3 linked regions of the Pelosinus fermentans DSM 17108 genome follow. The protein of the gene in region 3 interacts with the protein of the main gene of each other region in a pairwise test. Links are inferred from orthologs where the notes say so. Each region holds a gene or a part of one and is shown on either strand. Other genes may lie near its edges.

Region 1 (8,040 bases), 2.5 Mb from region 3 along the record:
TAAAGAAGCAGGGCATTCTCACCACCGAATTGTACATTACTATGATTCAACAGGGCGGCATATTGCAGAGACGATGGCAAAACAAATTCAAATGCAGGAAAATATAGAGATGCTTGATCATTGTTTTGTAGTCGATCTTTTAACGCAGAATGATCAGTGTTATGGTTGTATTGTTCTACATTCTGAAAAATTAGTTACACTTCGTGCCTATGCTGTCGTAATGGCTACTGGTGGTTATAGCGGCTTATTTGCCCGTTCTACCAATAGCATCACGGCAAATGGTGATGGAATTGCTGCGGCATATCGAGCCGGAGCTGCCATTGCGGATATGGAATTTGTCCAGTTTCATCCGACGTCCTTTGCCACATTATCAGGGGATATATTTTTATTAACAGAAGCGCTTCGAGGGGAAGGGGCCATACTGCGTAATGCAGCAGGGGAACGATTTATGTTTTCTTATCATGGGGACGGTGAACTGGCTCCCCGGGATGAAGTTTCTCGCGCCATTGTTACCGAGTTGCAGTCTGTTAAGCAAGAGGTTGTATTCCTAGATGCCCGGCATCTTGGAAAAGAATTTTTAATAGATCGCTTTCGGCAGGTCTATGGGGAATTGCTGGGAAATGGTTATTATATGGAAAAAGATTTAATACCCATAGCACCAGCAGCTCATTATACCATTGGCGGTATCGCTACGAATCTTTGGGGGCAGACGACATTGCCATGTTTGTTTGCCTGTGGGGAAGTGGCAGCTACAGGTTTGCATGGTGCAAACCGGCTTGCCAGCAATTCACTGCTGGAGGGCGTTGTCTTTGGACGGAGAGTGGCTCAGGCTATAAATCAAGGATTTCCTGCCATCCATTCCCTAATTCGCAGGAAAGCCATGATTGACGGCACAATATTGCGTCATTGGTGTGATACTAAGAAGTTAGGAATCACTTTAGATAAAGTAGCAGGAGTAGTACGCAAAGGTGAGTCTATGTGTTCAGCGCTGAAGGTGTTACAGCAAGAAGAAAATAGAGATAGTTCTTATGTTACTAGTATTCAGGAGTATCATGGGTATAATGCTTGTCAGTTGGCGGAATTAGTACTAAAAGCAGCGTTGCTGCGGTGTGAGAGCAGAGGGACGCATTACCGCGAGGATTACCCTGAAAAAAAAGATGCAGATTTTTCTAAGCATGTGGTCCAGCAATGGGGAAAAGGGAGTGTTTTACATGAACAAGTTAGCATTAGATGATCTGCTGCGCAGGTCTTTATTGGAAGATATTGGCTTTGGTGATATTACCAGTGAAGCGATTTTCCCTGAGGACCATATATCCCAAGGGTTTCTTCTGGCGAAGCAAAATCTCATTTTAGCAGGAATGCAGGTATTTGCTCAAGTTTTTGCCTTACTGGATTCTCAGATCCAGATTAATCCCTGTCATGCCGACGGTACTGCAATTCCAGCAGGAGAGAAAATAGCAAGTCTGGCAGGAAATACTCGTTCCTTATTAGCGGGAGAACGAGTTGCTCTTAATTTGCTGCAGCGAATGTCGGGAATCGCAACTCATACTAGGCGTTATGTCGAAGCTGTAAAGGATTTTCCTGCAGTTATCGTGGATACACGTAAAACTACGCCTGGCTTACGTATGTTGGAGAAATATGCTGTAACGGTTGGCGGTGGGAAAAATCACCGCTATGGATTGGACTCTATGGTACTAATAAAAGATAATCATATTCAGGCTGCAGGAGGTATTGCTATTGCAGTACAACGTGTGCGCAGTCAAGGTGCATTTTTTAGAAAAATAGAAGTAGAAGTTGAAGATTTGCAGCAGGTAGAAGAAGCTTTGTCAGTGGGTGCAGACATTATTATGCTGGATAATATGCACATTCGGATGATCGAGCAGGCTGTAAAGATGGTCGATGGGAAAGCTTTGGTTGAAGTTTCAGGAAATGTGGTTTTAGAAAGAATAGCAGAGCTGGCTGCTGCTGGAGTGGATATTATTTCAAGCGGTGAGCTGACTCATTCGGTAAAGACAGCTGACATTAGCATGAGATTATCGTAAAATATAGAAACTGGAAGGTGATTTAATCAATTTCTTAATAGATGACAAATAAATCTGAAAATATAAGAAAAAGGGCTGTTCTGTAAAGAGCAGTCCTTTTAAGTACGCAAATCTGGAAAAATGTAAATGGAATACTTTAACACAACGTTAACAAATTATTAATCCTTTGTACCTAATTTAGTGCCATAATGAGAGCAAGGACCGAGCCTGTCAAATATAAAATATGTTGGAGGTGTCTTGTGTATAATCCTAAAATGTCTGTTTTATGCCTGTCACGGTGTTTTCGATTGTTAGTGGCACTGCTGGTAGCAACATCTCTTATGTCTGGCGTAACAGTATCCTATGCTGCTTACAGTGCGCCAAAAGTACCAAACATCAACATTATGCCCATTGACCGGGCAAAATTTCTTGTCGGTCAAAAATTTGATTTTGCCATTGAAGCAAAAACAGATGCTCCTGCCAGGGCTATTGAAGTTCTGGTAAATGGTAAAGAAGCTGAAACGTTCTTTGGCAAGCAAGCAGTTGTTAAGTTTGACAACATGAGTACGTACCGCATTAACGAAGTTGCTTTTCCGCAAACGGGAAAAGTAACTGTGACAGTGACCGTGAAAACCGAAAAAGGTACCGAAAAACGTACCGTAAACTACGAGGTTCCTGCTGATAAGATTAAAAAACCTGCGAAAAATGTCATCCTTTTTGTAGGAGATGGAATGAGTCTGCAGGCAAGGCAAATGGCCCGTATTCTTTCTAAAGGTATTACCGAAGGCAAATATAATGACCTTCTTGAAATGGAAAAAATGTCAAATTTGGCTTTAATCACAACATCAGGTAATGATTCATTGGTAACGGATTCCGCCAACAGTGCTTCAGCCTATGCTACTGGTCATAAAAGTACTGTAAATGCTATGGGAGTATATGCGGACAGCACCAAAGATCCTTTTGATGATCCCAAAGTAGAAAATATTATTGAATTGGTAAAACGCACTCGCGGTATGTCGACTGGTATTGTCTCGACTGCCAATATAACGGATGCAACTCCGGCAGCTATGTTAGCTCATACCCGCAAACGAAGTGAACAGAATTTCATTGCGCAGGAAATGCTGAATCCATTGCATCGGCCGGATGTTATTTTAGGAGGCGGTTCTCGTCACTTTTTACCGAAAAGTGTACCAGGTTCCAAACGGAGCGATGAACGCAATATAATAGAAGAATTTAAAGAGCAGGGATATCCTATCGCAACGAATAAGACGCAATTAAAACAGGCTGGCACACCGGATAAACTACTTGGCCTTTTCCAGCTGGATAACATGGATGTATATATTGACCGTGAGGTAACCAAAAATCCCGCCGTTCTCGGCAAATTCACGGATCAGCCGACTCTTATGGACATGACGAAGACTGCCATTAACGTATTAAGTAAGAATCAGAAGGGCTTTTTCCTCATGGTAGAAGGCGCTTCGATTGACAAACAACTTCATGCCATGGACTGGCAGCGAGCTACCTATGATACGATCGAAATGGATAAAGCGGTAGGCATTGCTAAAGAGTTTGCCAAAAAGAATGGCGATACGCTGATTATTGTCGTAGCGGATCATGCTCATGGCGCCAGCATTACCGGCACTTACCATGAAAAAGACGGTAAAACTGGCCGCGAAGCAGTTCGCATTTATGCTAATGCTGGCTGGCCTACTTTTGCTGATGCCGACGGAGATGGTTTTCCTGACGATCCCAATCCGGATGTAACATTGGCAGTTCAGTTCGCCAATCATCCCGATTATTATGAGAACGAAAAGTTCCAGGACGTTCCTACTTCACCGGCTATTATGGCTGATGGTAAAGCGATTGCCAATCCGAAACGGGCTCCCCAAGGCGGGGATTTGAAAGTGGGTAATATTCCTGCTTCTGATCCGTCAGAAGTCCATTCCGCTGATGATGTACCCTTAACAGCTGAAGGTCCTGGGGCAGATTACTTTAAGGGTATTATGGATAATACGGAAGTGTTTCACGGTATTGTACGTGCCCTGGGACTTGACGGTCGCAAAGAAAAGAAATAACGAAAAAAATGAATAAATAACCCGGAGGCAATATATGGACAAATTAACTAGACGAATCAGCAGAGTCATTATTGCTATGATGTTAATCTGGGTGCCACTAAACTGGTTAGGGCAGAATGGGACGATTCGGAATGAATCGTCCCTGTTCTGCACTCGTGCTCAAGCGGCCCCGGCATGGCTGCCATGGTTTGGTGAGGAAGCTGCCCCTCTTGAATTTAGTGAATTTTATAGTGGTGCTTCGGCGCTGGGGTTGGAGCTATCACCGAAATTAGAAGGTCTGAAAGGAAAAAAGGTACGAATAAGCGGCTTTATGGCACCGCCTCTTAAACCAACGCTAAACTTTTTTGTTTTGACAAAAGTGCCTATGGCGATCTGTCCTTTTTGTTCAACTGATGCTGACTGGCCGGATGATATTGTGTTGATCAAGCTTTCAAAAGCGGTCACTGCACTGCCTTTTGATCGACCTATTACCGTGACAGGGCAATTAGAATTAGGTTATCAGATGGATGAGGAAACTGGTTTTGTCAGTTTGGTGCGCATCGTTGCCGATAACATCGAAGAGGCTAATTAATGGATGGAGATGAGAAGATGTTAGAACTCAATCAGGTTAGAAAAGAATACCGTGATGTTTTGCAGACAATAACGGCTGTTGCTGTTGATCATCTTATGATACAGACTGGCGAGCAGATAGCATTGGTTGGTCCAAGCGGTTCGGGAAAAACTACGCTGTTACATCTCATCTCAGGACTCTTAACACCGACTGCTGGTGAGATAAAATTCAATGATATTGTTCTTTCATCTATGCCGGAGACTTGGCGGGATACATGGCGGGCCAAGGCAGTCGGTTACGTTTTTCAGAAATTAAATCTTCTTTCCAGCCTAACTGTTTTGGATAATTTATTAGTTGCTATGAGTTTTGCAAATGTGATTCCAAAGAAAGATCAGCGACAATGGGCGATTCAATTGCTAGACCAGGTGGGGGTATCCGACAAACTTGGTAAGTTTCCTCACCAGCTCAGCATGGGAGAGCAACAGCGAGTGGCTGCTGCCAGAGCCGTCATTAATAAGCCCAGCCTGATTTTGGCTGACGAACCAACTGCCAGTTTAGATCAGGATAATGGGTTGCTGGTACTTGATATGCTGCGGCAGTTTGCCAAAGAATCAGGCAGCACCTTAGTGGTATCTACTCATGACAGACAAATCATAAATCAATTTGAACGAATTTGTTCCCTAAGGAAACAGCCAGAGGAGGTGATTGGAAGTGCGACTTCTAATCGCCTGGCGTAATTTGCTGGCAAAGCCGGTTCAAAGTGGCTTGACCGTACTTATCGTAGCTGCTACCATCGCCATGCTGGCAGTGGTGACCTTGCTATCCGCTGGTACTCATGCTGGCTTGGTTAGAGCTACAGAACCTTTTGACCTCATTGTCGGGGCCAAAGGCAGCCCAAATCAGCTTGTCTTAAATACGGTTTTTTTAAAGGATGTGCCTATTGGCAATGTGAGTCATGAGATTTATGAAAAATTGTCAGAGAATCCACTAGTGGCTTCGGCTATTCCACTGGCCTTTGGTGATAACTATAAAGGATATACCATAGTAGGCAGCGGGAGTGGTATCTTTTCCCATGAACCCAAGGTTGGTCAGGGAGAATGGCTGCAATTAGCGGCAGGACGTCCCTTTTCTGTGCCATTTGAGGCTGTTGTCGGAGCAAAAGCTGCTCAGGAGCTGGGGCTAAAGCTAGGAGATGAGTTTAAATCAGCTCATGGTTTTATACCTGGGGGCCATACACATGACCAAGCGTATCAGGTTGTGGGTATACTTCAGCCAGTGAATGGTCCCTATGATCAGGCTGTTTTAGTTCCGATTGAAAGTATCTGGCTGGCACATGAGAAGCATGAATCTAAGGATGAGGGAGAGGCTGTTGAAGATAGTCATGAACATGAACACGAGCATGAACATGAAGTTACTGCCATTCTGGTAAAACCCAAGGGCTACAGTGAAGCGATGCGCCTGTACCAGCAGTTTCAGCAGGAAAAGGGAGCCCAGATGATTTTTCCTGCTCAGGTTATTGTTCAGCTATTTAGTATCTTAGGGCAGGGGGAGCAGATGCTAAGGAGTATCGCCTATGTAATTATTGTGATGGGATTAATGATTATGGCGCTTTCTGTGTATTGGTCGGCTCTTGGACGTGCCCGGGACCGGTCTATCCTACGGGCATTAGGAGCCAGTGCCAGGGATATTTTTACTGTCATTCTGGCTGAAAGTGCTCTTTTGACGATTCTTGGCGTCGTGATTGGCATACTAACAGGACATGGAATCTATTTAGGATTGGTGAAGGTTATGGAAAGTAAAACAGCAATTGTTTTGACATCAGGAGTTACTCTGGAAGAAATATACATCATCATTGGCGGTACTTTATTTGGTATCCTGGCTGGACTGATTCCTGCAGTACTTACCTATAAGATGGATGTTGCAAAATATTTGTGATATCTGCCATAGATAGAGAGAAAGGCTCAACATTGCAGCATTTTCCTGCTTGTAGAGCCTTTTTTTGTACAAAATTCTGATGATACTAAAACGGATAGGCGAACTATCTTTATTAAAAAGGATCATAATATGGATCGATCCCGCCTGATGCTTTATGCTGGGTTAAAGGCAGTATCCTGTGTTTATTCATAATAGGGACTCAGCATTTCTATAATATAGGCAAATTCGCTATCGGGAATATGGATGCCGAATGCATTTTCGATAATTTTATATTCGGTTTTTATCGTAATAAAAATCGATTTTTTCCTTTTTTTCAAATCTTTTAATTTTGTATATTCAAATATTTCTTTTGATATAAGCCGTTCAATCATACCCATATTGTGAAACATAAATTTGATTTTTAGTCCTCTGTCAGGTGCAATCTCTAACTGTTTCAAAAGAGCAGTATATACCTGATTGAGCAAATCATAAGCTTTCACTGGATTTAAAAAAGTAAGTACTCGACCTAACAGCGTCATCATTTTATCATGGTCATGGTCAAAATAATCCAATTCAGTGGCTGATGTTGCAATATTTTTATTGGCGCCGATCCCGCTGTTTCTTTTGTTAGCCGAAATACTCATACTTTGTCCAATGAAAATGCTGGTTTTCTCTACTTCTTCAACTAGAAGTTCCAATGTCATGTTTGGCATCATAGATTTTCTTGCCGCTTCAATCACCATAGGTGTACTTACCATTTTTATCGTATCTGTTAAAATTCCTGTTTCTTTCGTAATTGACTCGGAAAAGGTCGCTAAAGAGCCCATATCTACTAAGAGTAATACACCTTTTTGAGGGCTGATGTCCCGTACCAATTCAATAGCATTTTGTAAGGTATCATTTACTGTTTTTTTTAAGGGCATATCGATTGCTTTAATATGATCCGTTTGGAGCAGTTCATTTGCGACGCTTGCCATGCTGCTTGCCGTTGAATTTCCATGAGTCATTACAATGACGCTGATATAATTCTGATGTTCACTATTCTTCAGGGCATAAAGGAACATAGCAATGAAATCCGCTTCCTCATTTGGAATCTTTATATGAAGTTTCTTTTCAAGTTTGTTTTTAATTCTTAATGACATTTCATATTCATCCGTTAGGTGAGTCTGATTCATTAGCAAACTTGAATTATATACATGAACTCCAGTTTTGAGCCGTTCCATTAATGTCTCTATATGTAGTGCCAAACTGTAAATAATCCTGGAATCAATACAAATATTAAGATCTGCTGCAACTTCAGCTAGAATTTCTCTGACGACATTTATTACTTCTTCCTGGATAATTTTATATAACATGGAATCATGTTCGTTATTCGTTTTGTTTATTTTTTGTGGAGGAAATTTATTGAAATATTCTACTACCTGTAAATTAATGTTATTCTTAATTTCTGCAATAGATTTTCCTTCATCGAAATATTTTC
Region 2 (7,890 bases), 170 kb from region 3 along the record:
ATTAGATACTTTGCACAATATTCAGCGGCATAGAAGGAGATCTGTTATATATTTTGATCATTGTAATGGATTGATTTCTTACATACAATAGTACTATCAGTTGGAATACACCAAAGTATAAAGAGAAAGGATGGATGAAGATGCGTATTGTAGTTGCTCCCGATTCTTATAAAGGAAGTGTATCAGCAGTCGGTACTGCTAACGCTATGGAAAAAGGAATTAAGGCAGTTTTCCCTGACGCAGAAGTGATTAAAGTACCAATTGCTGATGGTGGAGAAGGTACCGTAGAGGCCCTTGTTACGGCTACTGCCGGGCAGGTTATACACCAGGATGTAGTGGGTCCCCTTGGTGATACGATACAATCCTATTGGGGAATTTTAGGGGATGGAAAAACTGCTGTTATCGAAATGGCATCTGCTTCTGGATTGCCTCTTGTTCCCAATGACAAAAAAGATCCTCGCATTACCACCACCTATGGGACGGGTCAATTAATACAAGCAGCTCTGGCAAAGGGTTTGAAAAAAATTATTATTGGAATTGGCGGCAGCGCTACGAATGATGGCGGATGCGGAATGGCTCAGGCCTTAGGCGGAAAGTTTTTGGATGCTGATGGACAAGAACTGCCTTATGGAGGCGCTGCTTTGGCTAAGTTGGATCGGGTTGATCTTTCTGGGCTCGATGTACGATTAAAGGATGCTGTGATCATCGTTGCCTGTGATGTGGATAATCCTTTATGCGGCGTAAAAGGAGCCACTGCTGTATATGGTCCTCAAAAAGGAGCAACTCCTGAAATGGTGCAGGAGCTTGATGCAACATTAAAGCATTTTGCCAGTAAAGTGAGCAAAGTGACTGGTAAAGAGATAGCAGAGTGTCCAGGGGCAGGTGCTGCTGGTGGGCTTGGTGCAGGGCTGTTGTTCTTCACCAATGCGACACTTAGGCCTGGAGTCGAAATTGTTCTCGAAACCACTGGATTTGACTCTTTAGTTCAATCTGCCCAGCTGGTTATTACAGGAGAAGGACGAACAGATTTTCAGACTGCTTTTGGAAAAGCCCCAGTGGGGGTAGCCAAATTGGCAGAAAAATATAATGTTCCTACATTGTGTCTTTCTGGTGGTTTAGGCCAGGGATACGAAGATGTTCTACAGCATGGTATAGATGGAGTTATGAGTACGGTACCAGGTCCGATGACGTTGGAAGAATGCATGGAGCGTGGAGCAGAACTCATTGAATTGGGAACCAAACGCCTCTGCCACGTTGTCAAAGTAGGTATAAAAATAAATGGGATGGTGAACTCATGATCAAGAAGACGAAAATTGTTTGTACAATGGGTCCTAGCACAGGAAAGCAAGAAATCATGGAAAAACTAATAGAGGCGGGTATGAATGTAGCGCGCTTCAATTTTTCCCATGGTGACCATGCAGAACACAGTGTTCGCATCAACATGCTGCGTGCCGCGTCGGCAGCCAAGAAAACTCCGGTAGCCGTATTACTCGATACCAAGGGACCCGAAATGCGCCTTGGCAATTTCGTAGAAGGCAAAGTGACCATTGAACAAGGTCAGAAATTTATCCTAACCTCCCGAGATGTAGAAGGCACCAAAGAGATTTGCTCGGTGAATCATCGTCACCTGCCCCAAGAAGTAGCTGCCGGCAATCAAATCCTGCTATCGGATGGACTGATTAGTCTTCACGTTGATAAAGTAGAAGGCGATGATATTCATACTACGGTATTAAATACAGGTGTGATTGGGAATCGCAAGCGTGTAGCAGCCCCTGGTGTATCGGTCAATTTACCCCCTTTATCCGAACAAGATATTAAAGACGTATTATTTGCCGCCAAAGAAGGCATGGATTTTATTGCAGCCTCCTTTATCCAAAGAGCAGCTGACGTATTGACCATTCGCAAATTATTGGAAGAAGCCAACTCCGATATCCATATTATCTCTAAAATTGAAAATGCTGAAGGCGTAAAAAACATTGATGAAATCATAAAAGTATCCGATGGAATCATGGTTGCCCGAGGTGATTTAGGAGTAGAAATTCCAACGGAAGAAGTGCCATTGGTACAAAAAATGATCATTGAAAAATGTAATAAACTAGGCAAACCTGTTATTACGGCCACTCAAATGCTGGAATCAATGATCAACAATCCTCGCCCTACCCGTGCAGAAGCCAGTGATGTTGCCAATGCCATTATGGATGGAACGGATGCCATCATGCTCAGTGGTGAAACAGCCAGCGGCGATTACCCAGTAGAAGCGGTACAAATGATGTCCAAAATAGCAGTACGTACGGAACAAGAGTTAAAATACAGTGAAATCCTGCATAATAAAGGCGTGTTAACCCAACGTACCACAACAGAAGCCATCAGTCATGCAACGGTACAAGTAGCACACGAACTTAATGCAGCCTCCATTATTACCGATACCCAAACCGGCTACAGTGCCAGAATGGTATCCAAATACCGTCCTTTGGCTCACATTGTAGCGGTAACACCTTATGAAAGAACCGTTCGAAAAATGCTTCTGCTATGGGGTGTACAGCCAGTGCTGCGATCAGCAACAAAGAATAGTGATGAAATGGTACAAAATGATATTAACAGTTCAGTTGCCTCCGGAATTGTCAATGAAGGTGATTTAGTTGTAATTACGGCTGGTGTTCATGCAACGGGCACAGGAACAACGAATATGATTCGCGTGCATGTAGTAGGCAACATTTTATTACGAGGCGTTGGTATTGGTGCAACAGCCGTAACGGGTAAAGTTTGCGTGGCCCATTCCATCAAAGATGTGCAGAGCAAATTTAAAGAAGGCGAAATACTAGTGGTTTCCCATGTAGATGATGAAACGGCAAAATATGCAGCCAAAGCGTCAGCTGTGATAGCAGAAGAAGGTGGCTTGACCTCACATGCAGCAATTGTAGGCATTAGTGCAGGCATACCGGTGATTGTGGGTGCAGATGGTGCTACGGAACGCTTAACCGATGGTGCGGTTGTAACAGTAGATGCAGCCCGCGGACTAGTTTACAGCGGCGAAATTAACGCAAGATAATAAATGGAGGTTTCATTGCATTGAAGAAGAATTGAGCACCATTTCCCAGTACAAAGGCCGCAAAGTATTCTATAACTTAAAATAATTGTTTATTTAAAAAAACACCGAACTGTCAGCAGCCTGCACTGCTGCCCGTTCGGTGCTTTTATATTTACGATAGAATCTATGATGGAAAAGAAGTCGTTGGGGTAAAAACAACGGAAACGCGAAGATGCAAAGGACACTGAGATCACGAAGGGGATATGATGTTTACTTCGTGTTCTTCATTCTCTTTGCATCTTCGCGTTTCAAAATGTTTTGTTAGGTGGTATAGACAAGGCGCTTTTTGTCTATAATGGGAGAAGTAGCAGTAAATGTATTCAAAATACTGGAGATTTTAATAATAAGTGGTTAAAACATTGTCAATTTGATTTTGAGTATGTTACAATAAAATTACTAGACATGTTAGGGGGTTATAATTACATTGGTTACATTTTTAATGATTTTAGAAGCCATTATTTGTATCGCATTGATTGCCGTTGTTGTGTTGCAGTCAGGCAAAGGAGGAGGACTAGCAGGTTCAATCGGCGGAGGAGCTGATAGTGTACTCGGAGGCGGTCAGAAAAAAGGATTAGATGCAGCCTTATCCAAAATCACCATGTTCCTTGGTGGGTTATTTGCTATTATCACTTTGATTTTAGTAAAACTGATGAGCTAAACATTTCAATACGGGACCAGATATGCGACAATTTATAGAACAGGTAATGCAGTACAATTAAAGTATGTAGAAGTATATGCCTAACCATTTAGCACCGGACCTTAGTGACGAAGAAATTTGTTTAATATAGGGAGGAATTGTTATAATGGACTTATTGTATATTGCGCCACTGGCCGGAATAGTAGCATTACTATTTGCGGCATATTTTATGAATAGCGTGCTTAGTGAAAGTTCTGGTAATGAAAGAATGCAGGAGTTGTCCCAGGCTATTTTTGAAGGGGCAATGGCCTATCTCAATCGACAGTATAAGACGCTAATTCCTTTTACTGTCATTATTTTTGCCGTTTTATTCTTTGTTGATGGTTATAGATTAGCGGTATCTTTTTTAGTAGGGGCTGTATTTTCGGCAGTTGCCGGTTATGTGGGAATGACTTCAACAACCAAGGCCAACGCAAGGACGACAGAAGCTGCTCGCCATAGTCTCAATAAAGCATTGAGCGTTTCATTTAGAGCGGGAGCAGTTATGGGTCTGTCTGTCGTAGGTCTTGGTTTATTAGGTGTATCTGTATTGTACATAATCTTCGGTGATCCTGTGGTGATTAATAGTTTTGCCTTTGGTGCCAGTGCCATTGCATTCTTTGCCCGTATCGGCGGTGGTATTTTTACTAAAGCAGCAGATGTGGGAGCGGATTTAGTTGGTAAAGTTGAAGCCGGTATTCCAGAGGATGATCCTCGCAATCCTGCCGTTATTGCTGATAATGTAGGTGATAATGTAGGCGATACAGCAGGCATGGGAGCCGATTTATTCGAATCCTATGGTGCTACAGCGATTGCCGCCATGTTAATCGGAAATACCTTATATGGCGTCAATGGAGTATTGTTTCCTTTATTAATTGGTGCAGCTGGTATTTTTGCTGCCATTGTCAGTATATTTTTAGTGCGGACAGGCGAAGATGGAGATCCCCAAGCTGCTCTGAATCGGGGATTGTGGAGCACCAACTTTTTGACAGCGATCATGGCTTATGCCTTATCCACCATGATCTTTGGTGACAAAGGTTTTGGTATATTTATCGCCATTGTAGCAGGTTTAGTGGTTAATGTACTGGTTGGTATGATTACCGAATATTATACTTCCAGTGCCAAAGCACCAACACAGCATATTGCTGATGCCTGCCAGACGGGGGCTGCCACGAATATCATCGCAGGTATTGCCACTGGTCTTAGAAGTACAGGTCTTCCTATGGTGGTATTCTCTGCAGCGATTTGGGTAGCGTTTAATCAGGCAGGGATTTACGGTATTGCCATGGCAGCCATGGGGATGCTGTGTACAGCAGGTATGGTAGTTGCTGTGGATTCTTTTGGCCCAGTTGCCGATAATGCAGGCGGTATTGCTGAAATGGCAGAACTGGGACCAGAGGTGCGTAAAACAACGGATAAACTTGATGCTGTAGGTAATACTACCGCTGCTATTGCCAAAGGCTTTGCCATTGGCTCAGCGGCCTTAACAGCATTGGCTCTTTTTACGGCTTTTGGTGAAGAAGTTGCTAAGAATCCTAAATTATCCGGATTATTGGTAAATGGTCATCTGGTTATCAATTTAACAGAGCCTACGGTTATCATTGGACTTTTCCTTGGTGCAACTCTGCCTTTCTTAGTATGTGCAATGACTATGGAAGCAGTAGGGAAAGCTGCATTTGAGATGATCGAAGAGGTTCGTCGGCAGTTTAGAGAAATTCCTGGAATTATGGAAGGCACTGGTCGTCCTGATTATGCAGCCTGCGTGGATATTAGCACCAAAGCTGCCCTTCGCGAGATGCTCATGCCAGGTATCTTTGCCGTAGGAATGCCTTTAGTAGTTGGTTTTCTTATGGGTGCTAAAGCGCTGGCTGGCTTTTTGGCAGGGGCAACAGCAACAGGGGTTCTGTTAGCCTTATTTATGTCTAATGCTGGCGGGGCTTGGGATAATGCTAAAAAGTATATTGAGACAGGAAAATATGGCGGTAAGGGTACACCTGCCCATGCTGCCGCTGTTATTGGTGATACAGTGGGTGATCCCTTTAAGGATACTTCCGGACCGGCAATGAATCCGCTAATCAAAGTAGCGGGTACGATATCATTAATTATTGCGCCCCTTTTATTATCATAGATAAAAAAGAACGGAAACACGAAGACGCGAAGAGATCTTAGTTCTCTTCGCGTTTTCGTAATTCAAAATGCTTTTTTTCTCTGTCATTGTGAGTGCTAATGAAGCAATCCCTTCCCAAGGGGGATTACCTTGTCTAACACAATATCTATGTCGGAGAGGAGAGTTATTGGGGGAAAAACGGAAACGCGAAGATGCGAAGGGAGTTAAGGTTACGAAGGGGGAATATCTGCTTCGTGTCCTTCCTATTCTTCGCGTCTTCGCGTTTCAAAATGTTTTTTATGCGTCTCTAGTAGCCGTTTACAACGACCTCTAGTTCTCCTGTATGGGGATTAAACATGAGTCCGTGGATGGGGACATCTTTTGGAATGAGAGGGTTTTTACGGATTTTTTCAACGACTTCTTTTACATTATTAATAGGATGATGAAAATTGTCAAGCCAGTCTTCTAATTCTTTTTCGATCATTTTGATTGCATCAGGGGATATTCCCCGAGCCAGCATTTTTTCCGTAAGACCCTGGGATGTTGTGTGGGAAACACCACAGTCTAAATGACCAATGACGAACACTTCTTTTACGCCTAGCTCAAAAATTCCTACAATTAAGCTGCGAATCGTGGCCTCAAATGGACCAGTAACTGAATTACCCGCATTTTTTATTACTTTTGCTTCACCACGTTTGATTCCCATTGCTGGTTCTAAGAAGTCCACCAGCCTGGTATCCATACAAGTAAAAATGGCCAATTGGCGTTTCGGTAATTTGCTGGGCTCAGAAAAATAGTGTACAAATTGATCAGATAAATTCTTAGTGAAAGTTTGATTTGCAGCTAATACTTGCTCTAAAACCTGCATCATGATTCCTTCCTTTTTCTAATAATACTGTCGTATATTTATATGTTAACCCAATTAAGATTATTATTGCGAAAATAAATGGCAATAATAAAAATGCTGTGTCATTTATACGTACCTGTTACTTGGCTGAGAACATTATGAAGAAAATAGTAATTTTTCATTTCGACGAGAATATGTTTTTATCCTGCCGTTGCCTAAATACGCCGAATAATCCGACTACAGGAAAAGAAAATAGGAGTCAATTCCTTCTATAATTTGGAATCTAATTAAGTTTTCTTTCTGGCAGGTAGAATTTTTATTCTATAAAATGGTATAATTGTAACAACAGCAATAACTTTAGGGGGGTTTGCTTTTGACAATAATGGAGGGAGCAGAACCATTTTTTTTACTCGGCGGTGAAAAAGGTGTTTTATTGTTACATGGTTTCACGGGTTCACCTGCTGAGATGCGCTTGCTTGGTGAAAAATTGCATCAGGAAGGCTATACTGTTTTTGCACCGCGACTTACTGGACATGGAACAACAGTGGAAGAATTAGCAAAAACAAAATGGCCTCAGTGGTATAGCGGAGTCGAAGATGGGTATCATATAGTAAGATCAGTATGTAAAGAAATTTCAGTTGTAGGATTATCCATGGGAGGGTTATTAGCCTTAAAACTGGCAGCGGAATATCCTGTCAATAAGGCAGTTTCTCTTAGTACTCCTATTTACATTGCTGACAAACGTTTGGACATGCTGCCTCTATATCGTGTATTATATCAATTTGTCCCGAAGAAACGTAAATCCTTTGCAGGTGTTGGCTCACAGTATTGTGTAGGTTATAATGCTACCCCTCTTAGCAGTCTAAGCAGTTTACTGGATTTAATTGAAGATGTGGATGTGCGTTTACCTGCAATAAATACGCCTTTATTAGTAGTACAAGCTCGCTTTGAACATACTGTACAGCCAAGAAGTGCGACTTATATTTTCGAACATGTGGGCAGTACAGAAAAAAAACTAGTCTGGCTGGAGAAATCCGGTCATATTGTCACTCTTGACATAGAACGTGAACAGGTATTTGAGGAAATAATTGATTTTCTACAAAGTGAAAAAAATGAAGACATAGTACATCTCTAGGTTTACTTGTAACGGTTTTGAATAAAGAATTGAGGTG
Region 3 (8,290 bases):
TCTTGTAAGCTGAGAAAGTAATAAATAAAAATCTATAGAGCTATAAAAAAAGTAATGAACCGCGAAGATCACGAAGAAATGCAAAGAACGCGAAGGAGATAGTATCGTTAATTCATATTCTTCATAGTCTTTATATTCTTCGCATCTTCGCGGTTCAAAATGCTTTATTTTTTTGTCTCGTAGCATTTTTTCCTATTCTCCCATATAGGATTATTGCTTAATGTGAGGCCCAAGTTTTCTTTATTTACTTTGACTTATGTATTATCTTTTGATAAAATTTAGAATTAGGCATATACTGTAAACTAAGAGAAGTTTTTTCATGAAATGTGCTAACTTTTAAGGAGTTGATACCAGTTGTTTAAGTTTTTAAAAAATCTCTTTGGTGATGATAATGAAAAAGAAATAAAACGTATGATGAAATATGTGGAAGAAGTCAATACATTTGAACCTGCCATGCATAAATTAAGCGATATTTCACTGTCTGCTAAGACAGGTGAGTTTAGACGTCGTTTAGAACAAGGCGAGACATTGGATGATATTTTGCCAGAGGCTTTCGCTGTTGTACGGGAAGCTTCTCGCCGTGTATTGGGTATGAGGCATTTTGATGTTCAGCTGCTAGGCGGTATTACGCTGCATGAAGGCAATATTGCTGAGATGCGTACAGGGGAAGGTAAAACTCTCGTAGGTACTCTAGCTACATATCTGAACGCTCTGACTGGTAAAGGTGTTCACGTTGTTACCGTTAATGATTATTTAGCAAAACGTGATAGTGAATGGATGGGGAAAGTATATCGCTTTTTAGGTCTGACGGTAGGACTCATTGTACATGGCCTGGATTTTGTTGATCGTAAACAGGCGTATCATGCGGATATTACTTATGGCACGAATAATGAATTTGGTTTTGACTACCTGCGGGATAATATGGTTATTTATGCAGAGCAAATGGTGCAGCGTCCATTAAATTACGCTATTGTGGATGAAGTGGATAGTATTCTCATTGATGAAGCGCGCACACCTCTCATTATTTCCGGACCAGGGGAGAAATCAACCGAATTATATCATGTCTTAGCAAGAATTACTCCGAAACTAAAAGAAGGCGAAGACTATACCGTTGATGAAAAGACCCGCACCGTAGCACCAACGGAAAGTGGTATCGCCAAAGCAGAAAAACTGCTTGGAATTACCAATCTATATGATCATGCCAATATTGAGATGTCTCACCATTTTAATCAGGCCCTGAAAGCGAAGGGATTAATGAAACGGGATCGGGATTATGTGGTAAAAGACGGAGAAGTCGTCATTGTAGATGAATTTACGGGCCGCTTAATGTTTGGCCGCCGCTACTCTGATGGTCTGCATCAGTCCATTGAGGCAAAAGAAGGAGTAAAGGTAGAACGGGAAAGCCAAACCTTAGCTTCCATTACCTTCCAGAATTATTTCCGTATGTATAAGAAATTGTCCGGTATGACAGGTACTGCTAAAACAGAAGAGGCAGAATTCCGGAAAATTTATAAACTGGACGTTATTACGATTCCGACGAACAAAGAAGTAAGCCGTACGGATCTGCCGGATGTAATTTATAAAACCACCGGGGCAAAATATAGAGCTGTAGTCAATTCCATTGTAGAACGTCATGCAAAAGGACAGCCGGTGCTCGTAGGTACGACTTCCATTGTGCAGTCAGAACATTTGAGTGATATGTTAAAAAAGAAAGACGTGCCTCATAATGTACTAAATGCTAAGTATCATGAAATGGAAGCCCAAATTATAGCCCAGGCCGGGCAGCCGGGAGCTGTGACCATTGCTACGAATATGGCAGGCCGCGGTACGGATATCGTGTTAGGTGAAGGTGTGGCTGATCTGGGCGGACTGCATATTATTGGTACAGAACGGCATGAAAGTCGTCGTATCGATAATCAGCTGCGTGGTCGTGCCGGTCGTCAGGGGGACCCTGGATCTTCTCACTTCTTCTTATCCTTGGAAGATGACTTAATGCGTTTATTTGGTTCCGATAATATTGCGACAATCATGGATAAATTGGGCATGGAAGAAGATGAGCCCATTGAACATAGCTTAATTACGCGCTCCATTGAACAGGCCCAGAAGAAAGTCGAAGGCCGTAATTTTGACATGCGTAAGCATGTATTGGAATATGATGATGTAATGAACCAGCAGCGGGAAGTCATCTATGGACAGCGCCGCCAGATTTTGACAGGCGAAGATATGAAAGAAAACATTTTCCATATGATTGAAAAACTTATCAATCGGGGTATGGAACTGTTTGCTGACGAAAAATTATATCCAGAAGATTGGAATACCCAAGGCTTGGTTGAATACTGCGAAGATGTTTTTGCCCCAGAAGGTCAGTTAAAGGCAGAGGAACTTGGCAATTTAAGCCGTACAGAGCTGCAGGAAGAATTGCTTAAGGTAGCAACGGATTCTTATAATGCCCGGGAAGCCTTGTTTGGTTCTGATAATATGCGGGAGATGGAAAAGGTTGTTATGCTGAAAGTGGTCGATTCCAAATGGATGGAACATTTGGATGCCATGGATATGCTGCGTGAAGGCATTAGTCTGCGGTCCTACGGTCAGCGTGATCCATTGATTGAATATAAGATTGAAGCCTATGACATGTTCCAGCAGCTGATTGATATCATCCAGGAAGAGATTGTGAAATATATTTATCGGGTGAATATCGTTGCTCCTCCTGAAGATCGCTTGCAGCAGGCTCATGCCAGCCATGGAGAAGAAGAGGCAAAAGAGCCAAAAGCACAGCAGCCAATCGTCAATGCAGAGCAAATTGGCCGTAATGACTTATGCCCATGCGGTTCAGGTCAGAAATACAAAAAATGCTGCGGAGCTGCAAAGTAAAGAGATTTGAACCACAAAGGCACAAAGGACACAAAGTTTTAAATACTTTTTTGTGTTGCGCGTAAGCGCAATTGTGCCTTTGTGGTTAATGATTTTTAAAACTTAATTTATTGGAGTTGATACAGTTGTTGTTAGAAGATTTGCGAGTACAGATTGCTGCTTTTGAACAGAAATTAGTTGAAGTGAGGGCTTCTCTTTGACGTTGCCGGCAAAGAAGAACGTATTTCCTTATTAGAAGATACAATGGGGGGGCCAGGTTTTTGGGATGATCCTGATAAAGCGCAAAAAGTCGCCCAGGAGCTAAATGTCTTGAAAGATGGTGTAGCCCAATTTGAGCAGCTGTCCACAGCCTATGAGGATTTAAGTCTATTGTGGCAAATGGGAATGGAAGAAAAGGATGAAAGCATCTATCCGGAAGTCCTGGAAGCTGTTGATAAGATGACTAAGGATATTGAACGATTGGAAGTTGCTTTAATGCTGTCAGGAGAACATGATGGCAGCAATGCCATACTAACACTCCATGCCGGCGCTGGCGGTACGGAGGCTCAGGATTGGGCTCAAATGCTGCTGCGCATGTATGTGCGCTGGGCGGAGAAGAATGGTTATAAAGTAGAAACCATGGATTTTCTGGCGGGTGATGAAGCTGGAGTGAAAAGTGCTACGATTTTAGTTTCTGGTCTAAATGCTTATGGCTATTTAAAATCAGAAAAAGGGGTGCACCGCCTAGTGCGCATTTCTCCATTTGATGCCAGCGGTCGTCGTCACACTTCCTTTGCTGCTGTGGATGTTATGCCTGAAATTGATGATAATGTAGACATTGATATTAATATGGCTGATGTTCGTGTAGACACCTATCGTGCCAGTGGGGCGGGCGGTCAGCATATCAACAAAACGGATTCCGCCGTACGCATGACACATGTTCCAACGGGCGTTGTAGTACAGTGTCAGACCCAGCGTTCCCAGATCAAGAATCGTGAACAATGTATGAAAATGCTGCGGGCTAAATTATATGAATTAGAACGCCAGAAACAGGAAAATATAAAAAATGAGCTTGGCGGCGATTATCAGGCCATTGAGTGGGGCAGCCAGATTCGTTCGTATGTATTTCATCCTTATAATATGGTAAAAGATCATCGCACTAACGCGGAAACCGGCAATGTCCATGCCGCCATGGATGGAGACCTTGGCCTTTTTATCGAGGCATACTTAAAACAAGGAAAGAAGTAAGAGAAATAAGGAGGCGTATCCTGTGACAAAAGGCTTGCGTCTTGTGATTGTGATATTGTTGCTGGCAGTTGCCGGTGAGGTACTGCTGCCAATGATATTATCGGATATTGTAGCCAAAGGTATGAGGGGCTTGGTAGGTAGTGAGCAAGTGACAGCTACATTGACCAAACGCCCGGCTCTCCTCATGTTGGGTGGTAATTTTGATAATATTACCGTTAATGCCCGGCAGGCAAAAGTAGATAAACTAGTATTTGATGATATGAGTATTACATTAAAAGATGCCCAGTTAGATATAGGAGCGCTCATTACTCGCCGTTTGGTTGCCTTTCAGTCTATTGGTGATGTAGAGATTCGGGGCACAGTAACTCAAGATGAACTGGCGCGGTATTTAAACCAAACCGTTAAAGGAATAAAAAATGCCGTAGTAGATATACAATCTGACAAAATAAAGGCCAGCAGCAGCTTTTCCCTTGGAGGCTTCGCCAATGTGGCTGTAACTCTAGAGGGAAAGATTGTGGGTGACGGACAAAAGATCAAATTCGTTACGGATCAATTTTTGCTGAATAATCGAATGACTGGTAATTTAGGAGGCGCTCTTTTAACTGAGGTCTCTTTAGTGGATTTGAATAAATTGCCTTTCCATGTAAATGTCCGTGACATTGTAATGGAAAGCGGGAAAGTCATTTTATATCTAGATAACCGTCCACATTAGTACAGCGTCAACTCTAAAACAGCCCGACAATATCACGCCGATTAGGGTTGATGCTGCACGAGCCCTTATCAGGGCAATTTTTTTTGTAATAGTAAAAAATGAAATTGAACCACAAAGGCACAATGCCGCTGACGCGGCACACAAAGGAGTTCACAAAAAAATATAAATAGGTCCTTAGACCCTTTGTGTCCTTTGCGTTTTTGTGGTTCAATTCGTTTTATATGTTTTAATGGGCGTGTTGTGTTTTGTCTATGACGCACAGTTTTTATAAAAATTATCCTTAAAAAGCAGGATATTGGAGTGTTCTGCCAGAATATGATGAAGTTGCATAAAGTATTGCGACTAGGGGTTACAATATTGTTTATATGACCGTACTTGATAGATAAGGTGGGATAGATTGTTTTGAGAGATTTTAAATATAATAAGATATTATTACTGTGCATCGTCATCGGTCTAGCGGCAGCGTTAACCATTGTCTGGCAGCGCCATAAAATAGAAGAAAGCAGCACAACCATTGAGATGGTCATGGAGTATGAAGATGTTGTAGAACTGGCTCAGCTTGAGGGGGTTCCTGCCGAACATGTGATGCGGCGCATGAAAGAGGCTGGAATTACTTCTCTGGCAGTGTATGAGACCACGCTGGAGAAACTAAATAAAAGCGGTAAGGTAGCAGTTTTGTCGGGTGCCCAATTGCTGCAGCAGTATTATACAGGTATGCTAGGTGATGCAGTTTGGCGTAACTTAGTAGAAATAGGCCGTATTCAAGCAGAAGATGTCTATGTTGTTGGACGTGATCCGCAAGTTTTCGCTGAGGTGAAAGAGGATCTGATCGAAAGGTTGAGCCCCGAGAGGGTGGCAGTCCTTGACAGTCAGCGCCAGATTTTAGCTGTGAAAGCAAATTATGAAAAAGTACTAAAATGGAATCTTGGTTTGCCAACGGATGAAATGCGTTATGTGTCTGGTCAAGGATTTTATGTAGTAGCACGGCCTAGCAATTATACAAAAGTGGAAAAAGAGAATGTAGAAGGGGTATTTGCCCGCTTATCAGGTATTGAAAATGTTTCTGCACTGATATTTGTTGGTGATGAAGCCTTGGGGTATCCTGATCTATTGCCGTTGACTTTGGAGAAAGTCAAAAGCAAACAATTGACATTAGGCTTGATTGAACATCCTCTGCAATTACAGTTTTTTAAACAAGAGGGGCTTGTTCCCATGGCGATAGCCAATGATTACAAGGCAGCTCGTGTGTATGTGATTCCTAAAGATGAACAGCCTAAATTAAAATCAGCCGAAGCAGTTCAACGCTGGATTGTAACGGATCAAGAACGCAATATACGCATTAATTTGCTTCGAAAATATGATAAAGCCGAACCGGGCAAAACCCTTTTAGAAACCAATTTGGAGTATGTCGCCAATGTGAGAGATGGTTTAATTGCCAGTGGTTTTACCATCGGTAAGGCAGGACTTTTCCATCCCTATTTCCCACAAGTCTTCTTATTAGTGGCAATTACCATTGGAGCAGTGGCTGCGGGAGTATTATTTTTGACCTTAGTGCGTCCTTTTCCTGCCCGCTATCAATATGCACTATTGCTGCTGCTCTCTCTGGTTTTTGCATTTCCTTTGCTAAAAGGCAGCGGCAATGCAGTGCGCCAGGCAGTGGCATTATGCAGTGCTGTTATTTTCCCTGTTTTAGCTATGACGTGGCAGCTTGACCGCTGGAAAAAGCTGTCGATAGAAGGGCGGGGAAGTCTCGCCGGCATTATAAAAGATGGGATCGGCGGGTTAATCATCACCGTCATGCTGTCCATGGTTGGCGGTATGTATGTGGCAGCTGTACTGGGGGATGTACGTTTTTTTCTGGAAATGGAAATTTTCCGTGGTGTAAAGGTAACCTTTGTGGCTCCGCTGCTCCTTATTACGATCATTTATTTAGCTCGGTATAATTTATTTGAAAATGAACAAGAGGATGAAAAAGACATTTGGCAGCAGGTTATAAAATTGCTGAATTATCCTTTGTATATTAAAACCTTATTTGTATTTGCCCTGGCAGCAATTGGTGCTTGGATATTCATTGGCAGATCTGGTCATACAGCAGGTGTGCCTGTACCGGATATAGAACTAAAAATGCGGGCCTTTCTAGAAAGGGTTATGTATGCCAGACCGCGAGGCAAAGAATTTATGATTGGGCATCCTGCTTTTTTCTTAGCAGTTATGGCACTGTATCGTCAATGGCCTCGTGTGGTACACTATGCAATGATCGTAGCTGCAACTATTGCCCAGGGTTCCCTGGTTGAAACCTTTGCCCATTTGCGCACTCCAGTGCTCATGTCTTTTGTTCGGGGCATAGATGGCATGGTAGCAGGTATTGGTGTAGGTATAGTAGCAGTACTTGCTGTTCAAGTGCTTTGTTACTTGTCTGTTGTCCTAGGAAGGAGATCTGTTAAGAATGAGTGAGATTGTTATTTCAGGATACTATGGTTTTGGCAATGCCGGTGATGAAGCCATGCTGGCAGCCATGATCGAAGTATTGACTGAACTTGCATCCGATATTAAAATTACAGTGATCTCCGGTAACCCAGAGGATACCTGCAGACGTCACGGAGTAGCGGCTGTATATCGTTTAAACTTTCCTGAGATTATCAAAGTTTTGTCACGAAGCCAGCTGTTAATCAGCGGCGGAGGCAGTTTGCTCCAGGACGTCACCAGTGAACGCAGCTTATATTATTACTTAAGCATTATGATGTTCGCGAAAAAACTGGGCACTCCTGTTATGCTCTATGCCCAGGGAATTGGTCCAGTGCGCGGCACATTGGCTAGAAGTGCGATGCGCTATATTGGTAATATGGTGGATTTAATTACTGTCAGAGACGAAGGTTCTCTTGCAGAGTTAAAGCGTCTGGAAGTAGTAAAGCCGCCAATCCATGTTACTGCGGACCCTGTACTGGCAATGCATCAGGTGGATAAGCAAATTGGCCGCAGGATTTTGCGCAATGCCGGAGTGGAAGGCAATGTACCTCTCATTGGTATATCGGTGCGGGAATGGAAGGATTGGAAGCACTATAAAGAGGTTCTAGTGGAAGCCGCCAATCAATTGGCAGAAGAATTTGAGGCAAGAATTGTATTCTTGCCTATGCAATGGCCGGAGGATTGTGCCGTATCAAAAAGAATGGCTATTCGTACGAAATCCAAGGCGATTGTACTCACGGAAGAGTATACCACCAGTGAATTATTGTCCTTAGTGGGAAACTTTGATATGCTGATTGGCATCCGGCTCCATGCCTTAATCTTTGCCGCAGTAATGCATGTGCCAATGGTAGGGATTTCCTATGATCCTAAAATTGATCGTTTTTTAGAGTCTTTAGGAGAATGTCATGCTGGAGATTTACAAAATCTAGATGCCCAAAGTTTGGTAGAAAAAGTGCGCCAGCTATGGCCGACAAGCAAAGGGGCAAAACAATCCAAAGTTGAGCAGAGTACATA

Evidence for each region.
Region 1: the proteins of secA (region 3) and FR7_RS16155 interact in binary tests that used the Escherichia coli proteins (3 or more experiments, as listed by UniProt). The link is inferred for Pelosinus fermentans DSM 17108 from one-to-one orthologs.
Region 2: the proteins of secA (region 3) and secG interact in binary tests that used the Escherichia coli proteins (3 or more experiments, as listed by UniProt). The link is inferred for Pelosinus fermentans DSM 17108 from one-to-one orthologs.

What each region holds. Positions count from the first base shown.
Region 1 is NZ_AKVN02000001.1:3,476,244-3,484,283, reverse strand. Bases 1,827-4,688 are described here. They hold FR7_RS16155 (alkaline phosphatase), read left to right. Parts: upstream 1,827-2,281; coding sequence 2,282-4,096; downstream 4,097-4,688. Other genes in these bases: FR7_RS16145 (ABC transporter ATP-binding protein), read left to right, coding at 4,667-4,688; FR7_RS16150 (hypothetical protein), read left to right, coding at 4,131-4,667; nadC (carboxylating nicotinate-nucleotide diphosphorylase), read left to right, coding at 1,827-2,042. In the rest of the region: nadB (L-aspartate oxidase), read left to right, coding at 1-1,234; more of nadC, read left to right, coding at 1,212-1,826; more of FR7_RS16145, read left to right, coding at 4,689-5,383; FR7_RS16140 (ABC transporter permease), read left to right, coding at 5,358-6,581; FR7_RS16135 (sigma-54-dependent transcriptional regulator), read right to left, coding at 6,764-8,040.
Region 2 is NZ_AKVN02000001.1:1,142,544-1,150,433, forward strand. Bases 2,418-5,129 are described here. They hold secG (preprotein translocase subunit SecG), read left to right. Parts: upstream 2,418-3,512; coding sequence 3,513-3,746; downstream 3,747-5,129. Other genes in these bases: pyk (pyruvate kinase), read left to right, coding at 2,418-3,049; FR7_RS05040 (sodium-translocating pyrophosphatase), read left to right, coding at 3,892-5,129. Outside these bases: FR7_RS05025 (glycerate kinase), read left to right, coding at 141-1,298; more of pyk, read left to right, coding at 1,295-2,417; more of FR7_RS05040, read left to right, coding at 5,130-5,892; FR7_RS05045 (beta-class carbonic anhydrase), read right to left, coding at 6,179-6,739; FR7_RS05050 (alpha/beta hydrolase), read left to right, coding at 7,092-7,853. UniProt on the Escherichia coli protein: Subunit of the protein translocation channel SecYEG. Overexpression of some hybrid proteins has been thought to jam the protein secretion apparatus resulting in cell death; while this may be true it also results in FtsH-mediated degradation of SecY.
Region 3 is NZ_AKVN02000001.1:976,932-985,221, forward strand. What follows is about bases 1-3,112. They hold secA (preprotein translocase subunit SecA), read left to right. Parts: upstream 1-354; coding sequence 355-2,871; downstream 2,872-3,112. In the rest of the region: FR7_RS04530 (LmeA family phospholipid-binding protein), read left to right, coding at 4,121-4,810; FR7_RS04535 (DUF5693 family protein), read left to right, coding at 5,213-7,264; polysaccharide pyruvyl transferase CsaB, read left to right, coding at 7,257-8,290. UniProt on the Escherichia coli protein: Required for protein export, interacts with the SecYEG preprotein conducting channel.